DNA from 4 places in the Massilibacterium senegalense genome. Region 4 is predicted to be linked to each of the others. Evidence: riboswitches for the same ligand, from Rfam matches in the RefSeq annotation. Region 4 holds a riboswitch; each other region holds the start of a gene.
The links. A riboswitch is a leader RNA that binds a small molecule or an ion and turns the genes downstream of it on or off. The one in region 4 is predicted to bind cobalamin.

Region 1 (4,506 bases), on a different contig from region 4:
CTCTTTTGCTCCTTTTGCTTTTGTCATAAATCCATCAAATAAGATGGTGGTAATTTTTCCGATTAACATGGGACTAATAATTGTAAAAATAGTGCTTAAAATGGCGGCAAAACAAACAATCATAAGTTGCACGCGAAACGGTTTTAAATAGCGTACTAATCTTTTTAATGTTCCTTTAAAATCTTTTGCCTTTTCGACTGGCATTCCTTTATGGCCATGTCTACTTCCCCGTCCGAAAGGAGAGTAATTTTTTTGTTTTTGACTCATCGTTGTCCCCCCTTTACTTGTGAGGATACAATTTCTTTATAGACGTTATTTGTTTGTAGTAATTGTTCATGAGTACCAATCCCAACAATCTTTCCTTTTTGTAATACGATAATTTGATCCGCATCTTTTACTGTACTAACACGTTGTGCAACGACAATGGTAATGGCATCGTTTATTTCTGTTTTTAATGCCTGTCTAAGTAGCGCATCCGTTTTATAATCTAAAGCAGAAAAGCAATCGTCAAATAAATATATATCTGGTTTTCCAACAATCGCTCGTGCAATCGCTAAACGTTGCTTTTGGCCGCCAGATAGGTTTTTTCCCCCTTGCTCGACTACCGCTTGAAAACCATCTGCCATTTTTTCGATAAACGGTGTCCCTTGTGCAATGTCTGCAGCATGTTTCACTTCTTCCTCGCTTGCTGTTTCTTTCCCGTATCGAATGTTTTCTGCGATAGTACCAGTGAAAAGGATTGCTTTTTGTGGAACATAGCCAATTTTTTGCCGTAGCGTTTGTTGGGACAAGTTTTTCACATTGATCCCATTTATTAAAACGTCCCCCTCACTTGGATCGTAGAATCGAGGGATTAGTTGTAATAAGGTCGTTTTTCCATCTCCTGTTCCTCCAATAATGGCAGTCGTTTCTCCGCGCTTTGCGGTAAAAGAAAGATTCAAAAGCGCTGGTTTTTCCGCCCCTGGATAATAAAATGTTACATTGGAAAATGTCATGGATTGTATCGAGTCTTCTATCGTTGTTATTTTCTCTTTGTCTGTAATGGTAGGTGTTAACTGAAGGACTTCATTGATCCGTTTAGCTGAAACCGTTGCGCGGGGAATCATGACGAAAATAACAGTAAACATAACAAAGGAAAACATAATTTGCATCGCATATTGAATAAAAGCCATTAAACTTCCGACTTGCATCTGTTCATTCTCAATTTGTATACTCCCGAATAAAAGAATCGCGACAATCGATAAATTGAAAATAAGCATCATAATAGGCATTAAACTTGTAACAATACGATTTACTTTAATCGCTGTATTCCTCATATCTTGACTCGCTGCATCAAACCGGTTCGTTTCATCATTCATTCGACCGAAAGCACGAACAACACGAATCCCGGTTAAATTTTCTCGTAAAATTAAACTAAGATGATCTAGTTTTTGTTGAAGTGTTTGGAAAAGGGGCATCCCTTTTTTCGTAATGAAATAAATGATTGTCACAATAAGTGGGACGATAAAAAGAAAAATCATGGATAGTTTTGTATCTTGAGAGATTGCCATCACAATTCCTCCAATAAACATTAACGGGGAAAGGACCATCATTCGCAACCCCATCGATATAAACTGCTGCACTTGTTGAACATCATTCGTTGTTCGGGTGATAAAAGAAGACGTGCCGATTTGATCGAATTCTTGAATCGAAAAGTTCGTCACTTTCGAAAAAACTTCCCTTCGTAAATCTCGACCGAAGCTAGTCGCCACTTTTACAGCAAAATAGTTAGCTCCAATCGCACACACGACCCCAATAGCAGCTACTAAAAGCATTATGCCTCCTATACTCCAAATATACGGTATATCCCCATTCACAATTCCTTTATCGACAATTCGTGCCATGAATGTTGGAAGTAATAAATCAGAAAAAGTCCTTAAAAATAAAAGGACTAAGACGAAAAAGATAAAAAGACGATATGGTTTTAAATATGGAAAAAGTTTAAGCATACATAATCTTCTCCGTTCCTATCACTTTTTAATAGAAAATATGATGTGTACATATAAATAAGGTTAACTCATTATAATTTTTAATTAAAATAAGTGTCAATGAATACAGTCTTTCGATTGTTTTACGGAGTAGGGATAGGGAAATGGATAGTAAGGAGGTCGAATAAATGTCTATATCATTATATAAACAAAAAACAGATCAATTTTTATCCGATTATAACATGTTACATGAGCAGCTCAGTTTTTCCATAGATAAAAAAGTGAAGATGATGATTGCGGCGCAGTTTATGCAACAAGATATCCCATTCAAAGCAGAGCCTTTTTTTGCGTTTGCAAACAAAATAAAAAAGGAATCTTCTTTTTTCTCCACCATGCGTTCTGCATTTCGTTATACGATTGCGGGATTGTTAAGGACAAAATTTGATGATCCAGATGCTGCTTTTAAAAAATTAAAAGAACAGTATCAAACATTATATGAAGTAGGTTTTTCGAAAGGAAACTTTTTATATTTGGCAGCGTATGTGTTATTGATTCAAGAAGAAGAGACAGAAAAGAGTAACAAGTCTGTGGCTAAAAGAGCGATGGAAATATATAAAGAAATGAAAAAACGGCATTTTTTCCTTACAACTCAAGATGATTATCCATTAGCTGTGTTAGTAGCGTTATCGGAGAAAAGTATTCCTTCTCTTTTAGATGAGATGGAGTTTTATTACCAGTCGTTAAACAAATATGGTTTTTCGAAAGGAAATGAATTGCAAACACTTTCGCATATTTTAACGAAAGGATCGACTGAATCTGCACAGGCAATCGTGAAAGACACGGTAGATTGGTTTAATGTCCTACAGAGAAAGGAAATCGCGTTAAAAAGGATGCATTACCCCTCTCTAGGTCTTTTAGCGTTAGTAAGCCCGCAACAAGAAAACGTTGGGGATGTGGTTGCTTTATACGAGGCATTAAAAAAAGAAAAAATATTTCGTTTTTCACGTGATATGGTGTTGTTGATTGCCATTCCAATAATCATTTCAGAAAAAATCAAAGATAACAACATCCTAGACATCGGTTTAACAACGACGATTGAAGCAATCATTCAAGCGCAACAAGTAGCGATGATTGCAGCGGCATACTCCGCAGCTGCAGCATCTTCCGCTTCAAGTAGTAATTAATATTGGAAAAAATATCAATTTTGTCATATTTTTGTTACAATAAAAAGTGAACGATATCATTTATAAAAAACTGTTAAAAAATAAGGTGTACCGCTTTCGTAAAGCGGTTATTTAAAAGGGAAGATTGGTGAAACTCCAACACGGTCCCGCCACTGTAATAGGGAGCACGCTGCAAAAAGTCACTGTGAAAATGGGAAGACGCAGACGTTGTGATGACCTTAAGTCAGGATACCTGCCTTATTTTTATGTATTCGTTCCTACGAGGATAGGGAGGTGTAGTGCAATCGCATTGTTCTGTTTGCGTGCAAAAGAAGTGTTTTTTTTGTTGTTTCAAGAAAGGATGAGAAGATGAATTGTTGGTATGAAAGCAGAAAAGATCAAGTGAAAGAAAAGCTCATTCATTATTCCTTTCATCCAGATTTGCAACAATTTCGTGAGGCGAGTGAGCAACAAAAGGTTTTTCAAATGGTTTTAGAAAAAGAAGAAACACAATTAGCCATTGCCTTTTCTGATTCTCATATTGTTGGTTACGCTATTTTGGTAGCTCCAGATAAAAATGAACGTTGGTCGACTTATTCGTTTATTCGTGAATTAGGTGCATTAGAAGTGATTCCAGCGTATCGAGAAAAAGGAGTCGCAACCCAGTTATTACACAATTTATTTTCAGATGAAGCGGTAGAAGCCTCCATTGTTATCGCGTTAGAATATTATTGGCATTGGGATGTATCTAACCACATGATTTCTGTGTACAAGTATAAAGAAATGTTGCGGCATGTCTTATCTCATGTATATTTTGAAGAAGTAAAAACAGATGAAGAAGATATTGCGATTAATCCTGTTAATTTCATGATGGCTCGTATGGGGAAATTTATTACTTTTAAACAAAAGGAACAATTTTTTCATCTAGCTTATCCGTATCATTAAAGCCACAATCTCACTTTTAAGGTGGGATTGTGGCTTTTGTATTATTTATCTATTGTTGCAATTTTGATGTGAGAAGAAATGATACCTAAATGCAATCCTTCGTGGAAAATGGAAAAGGAAAGAATATCGTGAATGGTTTTGATGGTGAGTGGGCCGATAGAAATAGGTTGTGCAATTTTTTCATCTAATCGCCCGTCAAAATGTTGCTTGATCCGCTCTATTTGTGTTTGGAGTTGATGGATGATTTCTTCTGATGAAGGTGCTGTTTCTGTCCATTCGGATGGTTTTGTGCCAGGTGCAAAAAAGGTAACATAGGACGGAGCGGTACTTTCATAAGATGAATCTGCTTTTTGCAACATGGATTCTACTGTTGCAAAAATATGTCCTGCATTCCAACGAATAGTGTTTGGAAATCCACTCGGTTGTTTATC
Region 2 (4,506 bases), on a different contig from region 4:
ACGGTTATGATTGAAAACACTTTAGAGGAGCAACACGTTATTCGTAGAGTAATAGAAGCGGCGGAAGAGCCGATTAAATATGTAAGACACCGCTTAAAAGTTGATATTTTTCTCGGTGTGGTTCGGTATCCCGAAAACGGAAGAACGTTAGAGGAATTGGAGTTTAGCGGTATGGTATCGCTAGAACACTCTAAATTGAATGGAAAAAATAAAGTCGGTCATTTCGTAGAAGAATTAAAGCGATTAAGAGAAGAACAAGATTATCTAGAAGACGCATTGGAAAAAGCTATTGATTATGATGAAATTGATGTACATTACCAAGCGCAATTTTCATTAAAAGAAAATAAAATTGTTGGATTAGAAGCACTAGCTAGATGGGAATATAACGGTAAGATGGTTCCACCTTATAAGTTTATTCCTATCGCTGAAGAAACAGGAATGATTTTAGAACTAGGATATAGTGTATTTCGAAAGGTATGTCATTTTCAAAAGGAATTAGAAGAGGCGGGCTATAATGATATTACCATTGCTGTAAATATTTCTGTTGCACAATTAATCGATGAAGACTTTCTTGTTAAAATCGAACATATGGCGGAACAGAATAATATTGACACAAAGAGAATAGAACTAGAAATTACCGAATCCATTAGTTTAGAAGAACAGCAAGGAATTGCTCAAAAAATCGAAACATTAAAAGGAATGGGCTTTAAAATTGTAATGGATGATTTTGGTACAGGTTATGCTTCCATGACGCATTTAAAAAGTGATATTTATCATAAAATTAAAGTAGACCGTTACTTTATTAAAGATATTGGGGTCAATGAAAATGATGATACGAAAGAAAAGGCATTGTTACAATCCATCGTTCAGTTAGTCCAATCGTTAGGAATGCTAGTATTGGTAGAAGGTGTGGAAACAGAGGAACAACTAGATTTGCTAAAAAAAATGGGTTGCGATTATATGCAAGGTTTTCTTTACTCGAAGCCGATAAAGGCGGAAAAAATGCTTCATTTTATACAAGAAAAGGAGAAGGAGAGTTCATGAAAAATTTTCGAAGCATTAAAATAACTAATTTTGCTCGCTTAGTACATGAACGACGTACTGCCATCAATTTTGATGCCAGTGTAACGATTAGCAAAGAAGAAATAAATGAGATTATTGAGTTAGCACGGTATGCGCCTTCCTGTTATAATCTTCAACACGTAACATATAAAGTAATGCTCAGTCGAAATCGACGGGAAGAAGTAAAAAAAGTCTCATATGACCAACATAAAACTGTCACGGCATCAGCTGTAGCGCTAGTATGTTCGAATCCAAATGCATATGAAAATGTAGAAGAAACGATGGCGGAACACCGCCAGTATATGGATGAAGAATCGTTTGCAGAATGGATTCAATCATCGAAACAATTGTATGAGAGTCGTGGTGAATCTTTTAAAAGAGATGAAGCGATTCGGAATGCTTCTTTAGCTGCAATGTTATTCATGTTAGTGGCAAAGGATAAAGGATGGGATACGGCACCAATAATTGGATTCGAAGAAGAAGGGATTCGGAAAATATTTCAAATAGAAGAGCCATTTATTCCTGTTTTGATGATTGCAATTGGCAAACAACCGGAACGGTATAATCGTTTTAAACGACCTCCTCGGAAAAAAGTAGAGGAGATAGTAGAGTATATTTGAACAAAGCTCTTCTTGTTTTCTCTTTCTTTTGTTTAGGTTAGTTGGTAAAGATATAAAACAAATGCCATTTACATATATTTTAAAAGAGTTGCTGGATGAATCCTTTGTTAGTATATCTTTTTTGTGAAAGGGTATAAGGTGGAAAAGTTGATAAATTATATCTAATAGTAAGGGGTGAAACTATTCCTATTGTGGATAAGGATTTTACCGGAAATAGGTAAGTAAAGACACAGGTAAAAAGATAATGCTATGTATGATTGTTTGTGAAAAATAGACTAGAAAATAAAAGAGGGAAAGTGTGAAAATCCAATCGATTGGATTATTCGTAAAATATTATATTAAAATAGAGAATAAGAAGAGGGAGATAATCTAAAGTCTACACTTTTTTAAAAAATATAAAAGCAGAATCCCGCTTACATAAGTGGTTGAATGACACCGCATGCTAACCGCTTGCCAGCATTTCCAGCAGGCTGACTTTTGTAATCATCCGGGCCTTGATGAATAATAATCGATTTTCCGATAATATCGTTTATTTTGAATTTATTTGTAAAAAATCGCATTTGACTATACCCATTGTTTGAAAATAATACTGGGAAATCACCAGCGTGATTGCCATGTGGTTGTTTGGTCGGGTTCCAGTGCCCACCTGCTGCTTGAAAAGGATCTTGTTTGTTCCCGATGGAGCAGTCGCCAAGTTCGTGAATATGGAATCCATGTGGACCGATTTGGGGGCTCTTTTTTGTAGCAGGTTGATACTTTGGTAGACCTGTTACTTCCACATACACTTCTGTTCCATAAGGATGATTGAAAAAAAGAACAATGCCTTGTAAATGAGGTGCGAGTGAGCTAGTGATTAATTTAGCATAGGCTTGATTTTGTCCAGTATGAATAGAGTGTGAAGCACGCATAGATGATACGTAAGGATAATACATATACATTTTCATTCCTCCTACCATTTTCTTTATGCCCATAGTATATGCACCTAATATATAATGGTGTTATTTCAGAATTTTTAAAAAATAATCTTGACAATCTTATTTTCTTCCGATAGAGTTTTATTAAAGTTTGACAAAACTTTTACAACAATCAAATATCGTTGGGAACAGGTACTTTGAATTGACATGATTCAAAGTTTAAAGGGGAATCCGGTGTAAATCCGGAGCGGTCCCGCCACTGTAATAGAAGAGTCATAATCTATACGTCACTGGTATTGTTTACTGGGAAGACCGATTATGATGATGACACTAAGCCAGGATACCTGCCTGTTCTAACAGCACTGTTTGGAAAACCTACGGGAGATAGGGAGGTGTTAAAAATATTGAGTAAATAATCAGGATATTTTTGCCTACTTTTCGTGGTAAAAATATCCTTTTTTATTTTTAGGGAGGAATACGATTTATGGGAGGGGTATAGATAGTGGTACAAACGAGTAATCTTGGTTATCCTCGCATCGGCGATTATCGAGAATGGAAAAAGACGCTCGAGTCCTTTTGGGCAAACGAAATAAATGAAGTGCAATTTCTAAAACAAATGAAAGACATTCGTCTTTATCACTTACAAAAACAAAAAGAAAAACAAGTTGACATTATTCCAGTTGGTGATTTTACATTTTATGATCATGTGTTAGATACAGCGGTTATGTTTGGATTAGTCCCGGATCGATTTCAGTATCAAGGGAATGCAGTATCTTTATCGACATACTTTGCGATAGCGCGTGGCAATCAAGAAGCACAAGCAAGCGAAATGACGAAATGGTTTAATACTAATTACCATTACATCGTGCCGGAATGGTCAGGTCAAATACCGACTTTGACAGAAAATAAACCGTTAAAGGCGTATCTTGAAGCAAAAGAAGAAGTAGGTATAGAAGGAAAACCTGTTTTGCTTGGTCCTTTTACATTTTTAAAATGCTCCAAAGGTTATGAACAAAATCAATTCGAAGATCTATCAAAAGCACTCCTTTCACCATATAAACAGCTTTTATTAGAACTACAAGAAGCCGGAGTAAAATGGGTACAAATCGATGAACCATCGCTCGTAACGAGTATTTCAGACGATGAGATGAAACTAGTCGCACGCATCTATCGTGAATTAACGCAAGAATTACCGAATCTTTCGATTATGTTGCAAACGTATTTCGAAGCGGTTACTCATTATGAAGCAGTGATAGGTTTACCTGTACAAGGAATCGGATTAGACTTTGTCGCAGGGTATGAAGAAAACATGCAAAATGTAGAGAAATTTGGATTTCCAAAGGATAAAGTGCTTGGAGTCGGTATCATAGACGGTAGAAATATTTGGAAGGAAAACTTGCTTTCTGTACAAGTAAAGTTGGAGAAATTATCAGCAATGGTCCCTAGTGAGCGGCAATGGCTTCAACCTTCTTGTAGTTTGCAACATGTACCTGTAAGTGTAAAGTACGAAGATTCGCTTCATCCGTTATTAAAACAAGCACTAGCTTTTGGTGATGAAAAACTTGAAGAACTACAAGAAATAAAACAATTTATGACAGCAGCCGTAAGTGATAAAGAAACGATAATGCAAACTAATCAAGACATTTTCACACAATTAGCATCATCCGAATGGCGCACACCTGTAGATGATAAGCCCGAAGACATACGTACAAAAAGAAGTCTTCCATTCCAGGAAAGACGCGTCGCACAAGAGGAAAAATGGCAATTACCGTTCCTTCCGACGACAACAATCGGAAGCTTTCCACAAACGACAGATATTCGACGTATTCGCAGAAAATGGCGTAACGGAGAATTAGGAGACATGGAGTACGAACAAGTAATCAAGCAAAAAATCAAAGAATGGATCGATA
Region 3 (4,506 bases), 860 kb from region 4:
GAAGATTATGAACTTGTAATCTAATGTTAAATTCTTGCCTGTTTGGTAGTATTTCTTGGTGAATAAAAGAGTAAGTGGGTTTCTGCTCTTGTGTGACTGTTGAGCCGTATGAACCTGCTTTAAATGTTAAGGAGTCATACCATTTATAACCGGGTTCAGGTTCTGCCCATGGTTCTTTTTGAGGTTCTGTAGAGTTTGCTGGTATTTCTATTTTTAGTTGAGGTGATGGATTATCGAGCGGAATACCTGTCTCTGCAAAAGTGGTATAGTTTTCTTTTTTTGCTAGCCAATTGATTATGTTCACTAATAATTTTTCATCATCTTGTTCTTTAAAGCCGTCATATGTTTTCTTGGTAGTACCAGTATCTTCTCGTACATACTTTGGGGTTGCATCTTCAACGGGTGAGGAATCACCTATGAATGCTGCTTTTCCTTTTCCATATTTTGAAATGGCTGCATACGGTCCTTCTTCTATACCCCCGCCGAAATATACACCTTGATCGACTGAGTAATTCCATTTATCTGCATTTGTTAGTCCAGTTGGTACATAAACAATTCCTTTTGCTTTAGATGAATCTGTTATTGCTAATGTAGAACCTGCATGCATAGCGACGGATTGAACTCCTTCTGTAATGCCAAACGTATCTTGTGAGGGAGCAATCAGTGTAGCGTTCACATTTCCAATTGCATTGTAACGGAACTTAATTCCAAAGTTTTCGGAAAGCCAATCTTTGCTTTCTAATTCTTGCATTGCAAACGACATTTTCTCATCTGTATTCATTCCTTTAGATGGATCTTCAAATGCTCCCCTTCGATAGCCATTCATTATTTCAGAAGAATCCCAGCGATTTTTATTCCGGTCTGCATTGTAATGATCGGAAACAAAAAAGATACTTCCGCCATTCTCAACAAATTGAAGCATCGCATCTTGTTCTGTTTTTTTAAATGGAATATTTGCTTCAGGAATGACAAATACATCATATGCCTTTAAATCATCGTATGTAAAAGGTACTGTTTTTCGCAGTTCTTTTACATAATACCCTTCTTGTGAAATGGCATTGGCAAAATCAGAAAAGGCCCCGTCTATTACCCAGTCGGCAGCTCCAGCAGTTTGACCGTGTGAATTGTCAAACAACACATTCATTCCATTCGGATTTGCTGGGAAAATTTCAGGAACCGGATCTGTTGGACCTTCGGCATTCGCGTTATTTGTGCCAACCAATGCTGGTGCAAGACTAAAAAATAGAACAATGGAGAGCAACGTTTTTAATAAAAATGGTGTGCTCTTTTTCATACACAATCCCTCCCATATTTCCGCCTTTTAAACAATTACTTCCTTATCCATTGTAGGGAATAAATATAAGTATAAGGTTAAGTATTTGTAAAGTTTGTATAAAATTTAAAAAGAAAAATACACAAGGAAGTACATGTTGTGTGATATACTAAACATAATTGGATAAGTGGAGATTGGTAATTGTACATACCGTACAATTTTAAAAGGGAAGTTCGGTGCAAATCCGACGCGGTCCCGCCACTGTAAGTGTAATCATTCATACAAAAAACCACTGTCATACTATGTGATGGGAAGGAGTATGAATGAAGTGATCACAAGTCAGGAGACCTGCCAAACTCGACACACCCAAAATCCTACGGAGTATAGGAGGTGTATGGCGATGCATATGCACAAAGATTTTCGCCGCAATTCTACACGCGTTGATGTGATGACAGTTGAATGTAAATTGCGCGAAATTTTGATGAATAGCTTTGTTGATGCGAAAAGCGCTTCATTGCAGTATTCATTAGATGAACTTGTTTGTTTATTGATCGAACAAGTAGAGGATGAAGCGGTTAAACGAGTGCGACTTCGTATGTTAAATGAAGCATTTCAAAATGTACGCAAAGAATTGATTGGGTAAAACAAAAGGCTATCTTTCCGCAGATAGCCTTTTTTAGTTAACCTGTATATTTTGTTTCTTTTCCGAGGAATAAAACAGCAAGAACACCGATAAAAATGGAAATAGCAAAAATACTAAAAATCGATCCAATCGACATGTTTGCTGCTACTAAATAACCGACCATGAGCGGTCCGAAAATACCGCCAATTCGTCCGAACGAAGCAGCCATTCCTGCACCTGTTCCGCGAATGTGTGCGGGATATTGTTCAGGTGTGTAAGCATACATCGCACCCCATGCACCTAAGTTAAAGAAGGAGAGCAAAATACCAGAAGTCATCAACATCGTTAAGGTGTCGGCATTTCCGAAAAAGTACGCACTAACTGCGGTTCCAATCAAATATGTTACAAGTACAAACTTACGACCGAATTTTTCAATAAACCAAGCAGCAGTAAAGTAACCTGGTAGTTGAGCAAGCGTCATAATGAGGACATATTGGAAACTTTTAATCATCGCAAATCCTTTTAACACCATGACAGAAGGAAGCCATAAAAACATGCCATAGTAGGAAAATACAACACTAAACCATAATAGCCATAACATCGTTGTTCGTTGGATATATGGTTTTGTCCAAACACTTTTTACATTTTGCCACACGCTTATTTTTTCTGTTTTTGGTTGCTTTGGCATCGTATCTGGTAATTTTAATCGAAGGACAACAGCATAAAGAGCAGGAATCGCTGTTAATAGTAAAGCAACCCGCCAGCCGTAAGTTGGAATAATAAAGTAGGCAATAATCGCTGCCACAATCCATCCTAATGCCCAGAAACTTTCTAAAAGTACGACAACTTGTCCACGTTTTTTTGGATGAACACTTTCACTAACATAAGTAGAAGCAACGGGTAACTCCCCACCTAATCCAGCACCAATTAAAAAGCGAAATACTAAAAAGATTGCTAACGTTGTACTCAGAGCGGAAAAACCACTTGCTAATGAAAAGAGTAATAATGTAATGATAAAGACATGTTTACGACCGATTTTATCGGCCATTGCTCCGAAAGCAAATGCCCCGACTGCCATCCCGATGGAATTAATACTTCCAATCCATCCGATTTGTTCTGGTGTTAAATTCCAATCTTCTTTTAATGCGGCGTTAATAAATGATAACAACCCAACATCCATTGCGTCAAACAACCAAGCGAGTCCGGCGATAGATAGTAATTTCCTAGTTGATAACGGTTGCTGTGACCCCATTTTTTTCGTCACATGAGTCATCTCCTTATTTTCATAATCATACTCTTTTAAATATTTACGAAAAGTATACAGATGTCAAGACAAAATAAAACCTATAGTTTCTCAAAACTATAGGTTTTGTACTTACTTAGTTTTATTCTTTTCTTCGGATTTATTCGATTCTTCATTCACTTCTTCGATGACAACGTTACAACAGCATTCCTTTTTTTTTGGTTTTAATTGTCCGAAAAAACCTTTTAATCCTTTTTTTTCACCCATTTTGTCACCTCCTTTAACAGTCTTATAACATGTATTGCACGAAAAGGCCGCTCAAAATGGCAATCAATAAAACAGAAACCATAAAAATGAAGACAAGTTTTCGTTTGAACAATTTACTTAGTAAAATCATTTCTGGAATACTAGCACCAGCACCACCAACAATTAAAGCTAAAATAGAGCCAATTCCCATTCCTTTTGTTAAAAGCGCACTACTAATAGGAATAATTGCTTCCACACGAATGTACATTGGAATCCCGATAAGTGCAGCGATTGGAATTGTCCACCAATGTTCCCCGCTAGCATATTTTATGATGAAACTCTCCGGAATAAAGTTATGAATAGCAGCCCCGATAAAGACTCCTAGTAAGATATATGGTAAAAGTGGATAAAAAAATCCCCAAGCATCAGCTAAAGCGAGTTTCCATTTCGGAAGATCGGTATTTTCTTCTTTTTCTCCACGATGAACTCGAACTTTTTTTACCTCTTTTTCAAAACCTAGCTTTTCCCAAGTGAATCCTGTCAGAATGGCGAAGAAAAACATCATAATAAAATAAACGATTGTAAATTTTACTCCAATCAAACTAATAAACAAAATAAGGATAACCGGATTAAGGAGCGGCGAAGCAATTAAATATGCAATAGATGGACCAAAGGGTGCCCTTGATGATAAAAGTCCTGCTAAAATTGGAATGGTAGAGCAAGAACAAAAGGGCGTTAATGCTCCAAATAAAGCTCCGTATACATAACTTAGCCACCGTTTTGGACGATGAAGTACTTGTTCTATTTTTTCTGGCGTTACTTTTCTTTGTAAAAAACTTACGAGAAAACTAATAAAAATAAATAATCCAATCAGTTCGATGAAAAGTGTTAAAAATGTTTTACTGAAGGTTAAAAAAGTATCCATTGTTTCCCCCTAATTTAAAGAAATCTTCCCTTACACATAGTTATATACACTGTTTCCCCAACAACTGTTTGTAGGTGTCGCCTTCCTATTTTGAATGGGGATCTTGCTTCACGTTAATGAGGGATTAAAAATTGATTGATAAAGTCAATGAAAAGTTACATTTTCAACAGGTTAGATGATAAGACGCTCGTTAATAC
Region 4 (4,506 bases):
AAAATTGCAACACTTTGGTCAAGAACAATAAAAATAAAACGGTACACATACATAAATAGCTCTAATAAAATAGTTGGAACATGGATTTTTTTTAATAACTGAAGTAAATCAAAAATAGTCGTCGATAAAATTAAAAAGTACAAACAGCTTACAGAAGCAAAAGATACTAAAAAAAGATTTGTTCCCCGTTGTAAAGACTGCTCTGTAATAAATAACGAATAATTCTGTATACGGAGAGATAGTAATGCATCAACTGGTATTCCTTTAGAAAATTCAATGATAATTGCAACGATACTCATTAGTAAAAAGAAAATAGGTAAAAACAAACTTTTTACGTAAAAGAAAAACGGAATCCGGGCGACGACGATAATTGCAATAGACATCATACAAAAAATAAAAATAGAAGCATACGCATCTCTTGCAGAAATAAGAAAAAAAAGAGAGGATAGAGAAAACAGCACTTTTTCTCCAGGATGCTGTTTTCTTAATCCATTAATATAAGCATATTTGTCAAACATCATCATTTTCTTTATGCCTCATTATTTTTATTTGCTGTTTTCTTTCCTTTTGCATATCCAAAAAAGTAAGCAATAAATCCTGCGCCAATCGCTGCTTGTAACGCGAATAGTAAACTTTCAATTTCGCCGCTTGGCGGTTCCCAAATACTAGAGAACCATGGTTCATAGTTAGGTTGTACTTCGGTAATTGCTTCTTTTGCTTCTCCGTCTGCACCACCAAATTCTGCGCCACTATTGATAATTAAAGGGATTAAAATGAGTGCAACGACTCCTAAAAGTAACCATGTATTTTTTTTCATTGCTTCTGTCCACCTCCAACCACGACGTTCAGTTGCTTTAACTCATTGGCATGATAATTTTTCAGAAGATTCACAACGAATACCGTTAATAAACCTTCACTTAGCGCTAACGGAATTTGTGTAACAGCAAAAATCCCCATAAATTTCACTAAAGAAGCTGTAAATCCTCCCACATCTGCTGGGAATGCTAGAGCTAATTGAAAGCTTGTCATAACGTATGTTGCCAAGTTTCCTAGTGCTGCAGCTAAAAACACGTTGATTCCTAACGACCAATCCATTTTTTGTCCTAATTTAAATAATCCGTATGTAACTAATGGTCCAACTACTGCCATAGAAAAAGCATTTGCACCTAATGTCGTTAAGCCACCGTGAGCTAATAATAACGATTGAAATGTTAACACAATAAAACCAATCACACTCATGACAAATGGTCCGAAAAGAATTGTTCCAAGTCCTACACCCGTTGGATGAGAACAACTTCCTGTTACAGATGGTAATTTTAATGCAGATAAAATAAAAGCAAATGCCCCTGATAATCCAAGCATCATTTTGTATTGGGGATCTTCTTTGATTGTTCTTTGAATAGATCGTAAGCCAATTACTAAAAATGGAATAAATAGTGCCCACCAAAAAATGGCCCATTTAACTGGTAAAAATCCTTCCATGATATGCATCGCATATGTTGCTTTTGGTACAGTAAAAAACAACGCAAGTAATGGTAAGGTTTTTAATAATAGTAACCCGTATCGTTTCATTTTCCTCTTCCTTTTCTATAATAATTCGTTCATTTGTACGCCCAATAAAAAAAACATCTTTCCATACAGAAAGATGTTTCCATTCCTATTTTTACTAATTTCAGGACATGTAACCACACTAATCCAAGATAAATGTCGGAACAAAACACCTCCCTATCCTCGTAGGTTTCGATGGTGTGTCTACTAATAAGGCAGGTCTCCTGGCTTTTGATCATCACATCCCTACGTCTTCCCATTTGTTGAAACAGTGACTATGTGTAGGTTGCTACCAATTACAGTGGCGGGACCGCGCCGGTTTTTCACCGGTCTTCCCTATTATGTAACAATTAAATTGTTACACCTTATTAACAAACGATATGAACTTAACGTTCATTATATCAAACTATAATTTTAATTGTCTAGTTCCATTTTTGATATACGACACCTAGCATAGTATTTTTTTTTCGAGAAATAACATCATTCTTTCACCTTTTTTCATAAAAAAACAACCATTGGTACAAATGGCTGTTTATTTACAAACGAAAGAGTCTTGATAGGCTAACCATTCTTCCTCTGAGATAAGAAGGTCCTTTTTATTCAGTAGCCCTATTTCAAAAGCGCGTTCGATAATCGAAAATGATTTCTTTTCTAGTTCCCTATGTCCATACTTCATTTCTATTCCATGGTGTTCATGATACATTTTAGAAACATAGCGAATATTTTCTTCCCGAACTACTTTATTTTCTTTTAAAATTTCTTTAAATGTAGAAAATGGTATAGGGTTATAAAAAATTGTTTGATCTGCTAATTTCATCAAACGATATTTTGCAACATAAGTCATTTGCATATAAGCACGTAATTCGACATATTTATGACTTTTATGGGCCATTTTTACCCTCCATTCAAGATTTTCTACCATTATATTACCGTATTTCGTCAAAAAATTGAGTGGATTTACATAAAATTAACATTATTTTAATGAATGAAGGGTATATACTCAATTTGCAATAAAAACATCTTCCATCAATAAGAGTTTTCGCACTTCCCTCATTGATGATTAGATGCACTCAAAAAAGCAGAGGGCGCTCGTTCATGGACGACAAGCATAGGATAGATGGTGGGATGAGTGATTTTTTCATAGAACCATCCAGCTACTGAAGTCGTTAGCCCATCGTAGTTGGATACAGGAAGTTTGATTCCCCATTTAACTATTTTTCGGTCTTACCTTAACATTTTGAAATGGGGTTATCCTACCCGTTAATAAAAGATAAATTTAACATGTTTTTAACATTTTCATAACGATATTCAATAAGTGCTTGTTCATATGACTCATCTATTTTTCTTTGCAATTCTACAGCTAACTCTAATTGATGTCTAGCTAGAGCTATCATTTTTTTATATTCATTTGTGACATTGTCTATATCTGCTTGATATTCTTTTTCCACCGAAGCATCCATACAACATTCAAACGTATCGACAATAACATCACCTTCTCTGCTTTTTGATAACGGATGAGGGGAAGTTCCGTCGATAAAAGCGATCAACCGGTCTTCTAAAACAACCATATCTAAGCTTTTCGGATCGAAAGAACACGGATATATCGTTACACTTTCTTTTCTATCACGAGCTGCTTGCACGATTTTTTTCATTAACGTTGATTTTCCACTACCAGATCGTCCATGAATGATATAGCGTTGCTTCACTGTTTTCGTAATAGAATCAAGAAAATTAATCGGCCCCTTTGCAGTAAAAGTACCAAAAAAACGCTGCTTCACTTCTTGATTTGTCGCTTCTACTTTTTCTAAAAATACCTCTTTAATTAATGAATCAGCTAAAGAATCAGCCTTTTGAAAATCGAGAGAAGTACGGTAAATATGTTCTTTTTGAAAATGAATTTCTTTTGCTTTCTTTAAGTACGTACAGCATACCTTTTCATGCTGGTATTTCAAATTAATCATTTCAGTTACATTTTTTGGCAGTTTATTTCGTTCGATACATTTTTCTAATGAAAAAATAACTTCCTTTGCGACAGGGTATTTCCATAATGGGCGATGAAAAAGGAGTGCTTTCTTTTTTCTAGGGTGTAAAAAACCAATCACTTTTTCTGGATAATAAAAAGAATGAAAATACTCCACCTCTTCATTTTCATCCCATTGAATTTCCTTTATTAGTTGATACGGAAATAGGCCGTAAGAACCAGTTACGTAATGCATCGTCTGAACTTCTTTCATTACATCATGGATTCTCGATTGATATCCTTCGCTTGTAAGCGCATCGATAAACGAATGTTTCGCCATTTCGCTTCACTCCTTCCTTACCGTTACGATATGCATGAAAGATAAAAAAAATACAAAAACGACATTGTAAAAGACAATGTCGTTTTATGTAAGCTATTAGTTATGGTTCATATTTTGTTCTTGGTTTTCATTGTTTTCGTTATTCATTTCTCCATGATCCATGTTGTCATTGTTCATTTCTGCATTTTCATCTAAGCCACCATTTGGTTTGTCTGCGTTATAACCTTTCATATACTTCATTGCGTGATCACCAGTTGCTTCAAATGCATCCGCAATTTTTTCAGATTGTACTACCTCTCCGTCTTTATCTAATACACGGATAACAGCATACCATTTTCCACCCATTGCTACAGGTAAATCAAGTTCGTATTTCCTGTCACCTTTTTCTTTCATCGTTCCTTCAATAGGATGGTTCATGCCTTCCATGTTGATATAAAGATAAACATTTTCAGGTTTTTCTCCACCTTTTACATCAACTGTAAACGTGCTGAACTCACCTGAAACAGGATTTTCTGGATTTACTTTCAAATCAAATGTGTACGCTTGTTTTTGTTCTTGTTTCGTCTCTGCATTTGTTTTTTCTTTGTTTGTCTCTTCAGCATTCCCACAACCTGCAGCAACCATTAACATAAGCGCGCTTACACCAATCAACATTTTC

Region 1: it holds a riboswitch for cobalamin, as region 4 does, so the genes downstream of both, BN1372_RS02620 (GNAT family N-acetyltransferase) here and BN1372_RS06660 (energy-coupling factor ABC transporter permease) in region 4, are expected to answer to the same signal.
Region 2: it holds a riboswitch for cobalamin, as region 4 does, so the genes downstream of both, metE (5-methyltetrahydropteroyltriglutamate--homocysteine S-methyltransferase) here and BN1372_RS06660 (energy-coupling factor ABC transporter permease) in region 4, are expected to answer to the same signal.
Region 3: it holds a riboswitch for cobalamin, as region 4 does, so the genes downstream of both, BN1372_RS10880 (hypothetical protein) here and BN1372_RS06660 (energy-coupling factor ABC transporter permease) in region 4, are expected to answer to the same signal.

What each region holds. Positions count from the first base shown of each region.
Region 1 covers NZ_LN831785.1:369,899-374,404, reverse strand. The annotation lists gene BN1372_RS02635 (ABC transporter ATP-binding protein) at 1-267, opposite strand, end outside; gene BN1372_RS02630 (ABC transporter ATP-binding protein) at 264-1,988, opposite strand; gene BN1372_RS02625 (DUF4003 family protein) at 2,156-3,151, shown strand; cobalamin riboswitch at 3,218-3,405, shown strand; gene BN1372_RS02620 (GNAT family N-acetyltransferase) at 3,500-4,075, shown strand; gene BN1372_RS02615 (DinB family protein) at 4,117-4,506, opposite strand, start outside.
Region 2 covers NZ_LN831785.1:394,409-398,914, reverse strand. The annotation lists gene BN1372_RS02770 (putative bifunctional diguanylate cyclase/phosphodiesterase) at 1-1,044, shown strand, start outside; gene BN1372_RS02765 (nitroreductase family protein) at 1,041-1,682, shown strand; gene BN1372_RS02760 (superoxide dismutase family protein) at 2,096-2,620, opposite strand; cobalamin riboswitch at 2,770-2,962, shown strand; gene metE (5-methyltetrahydropteroyltriglutamate--homocysteine S-methyltransferase) at 3,099-4,506, shown strand, end outside.
Region 3 covers NZ_LN831786.1:1,512,899-1,517,404, reverse strand. The annotation lists gene BN1372_RS10885 (hypothetical protein) at 1-1,294, opposite strand, end outside; cobalamin riboswitch at 1,452-1,643, shown strand; gene BN1372_RS10880 (hypothetical protein) at 1,674-1,916, shown strand; gene BN1372_RS10875 (MFS transporter) at 1,954-3,147, opposite strand; gene BN1372_RS15700 (hypothetical protein) at 3,271-3,405, opposite strand; gene BN1372_RS10870 (permease) at 3,428-4,309, opposite strand; gene BN1372_RS10865 (ArsR/SmtB family transcription factor) at 4,465-4,506, opposite strand, start outside.
Region 4 covers NZ_LN831786.1:651,839-656,344, reverse strand. The annotation lists gene cbiQ (cobalt ECF transporter T component CbiQ) at 1-524, opposite strand, end outside; gene BN1372_RS06665 (energy-coupling factor ABC transporter substrate-binding protein) at 530-817, opposite strand; gene BN1372_RS06660 (energy-coupling factor ABC transporter permease) at 814-1,572, opposite strand; cobalamin riboswitch at 1,746-1,931, opposite strand; gene BN1372_RS06655 (hypothetical protein) at 2,081-2,440, opposite strand; gene BN1372_RS06650 (ATP-binding cassette domain-containing protein) at 2,802-3,848, opposite strand; gene BN1372_RS06645 (hypothetical protein) at 3,945-4,506, opposite strand, start outside.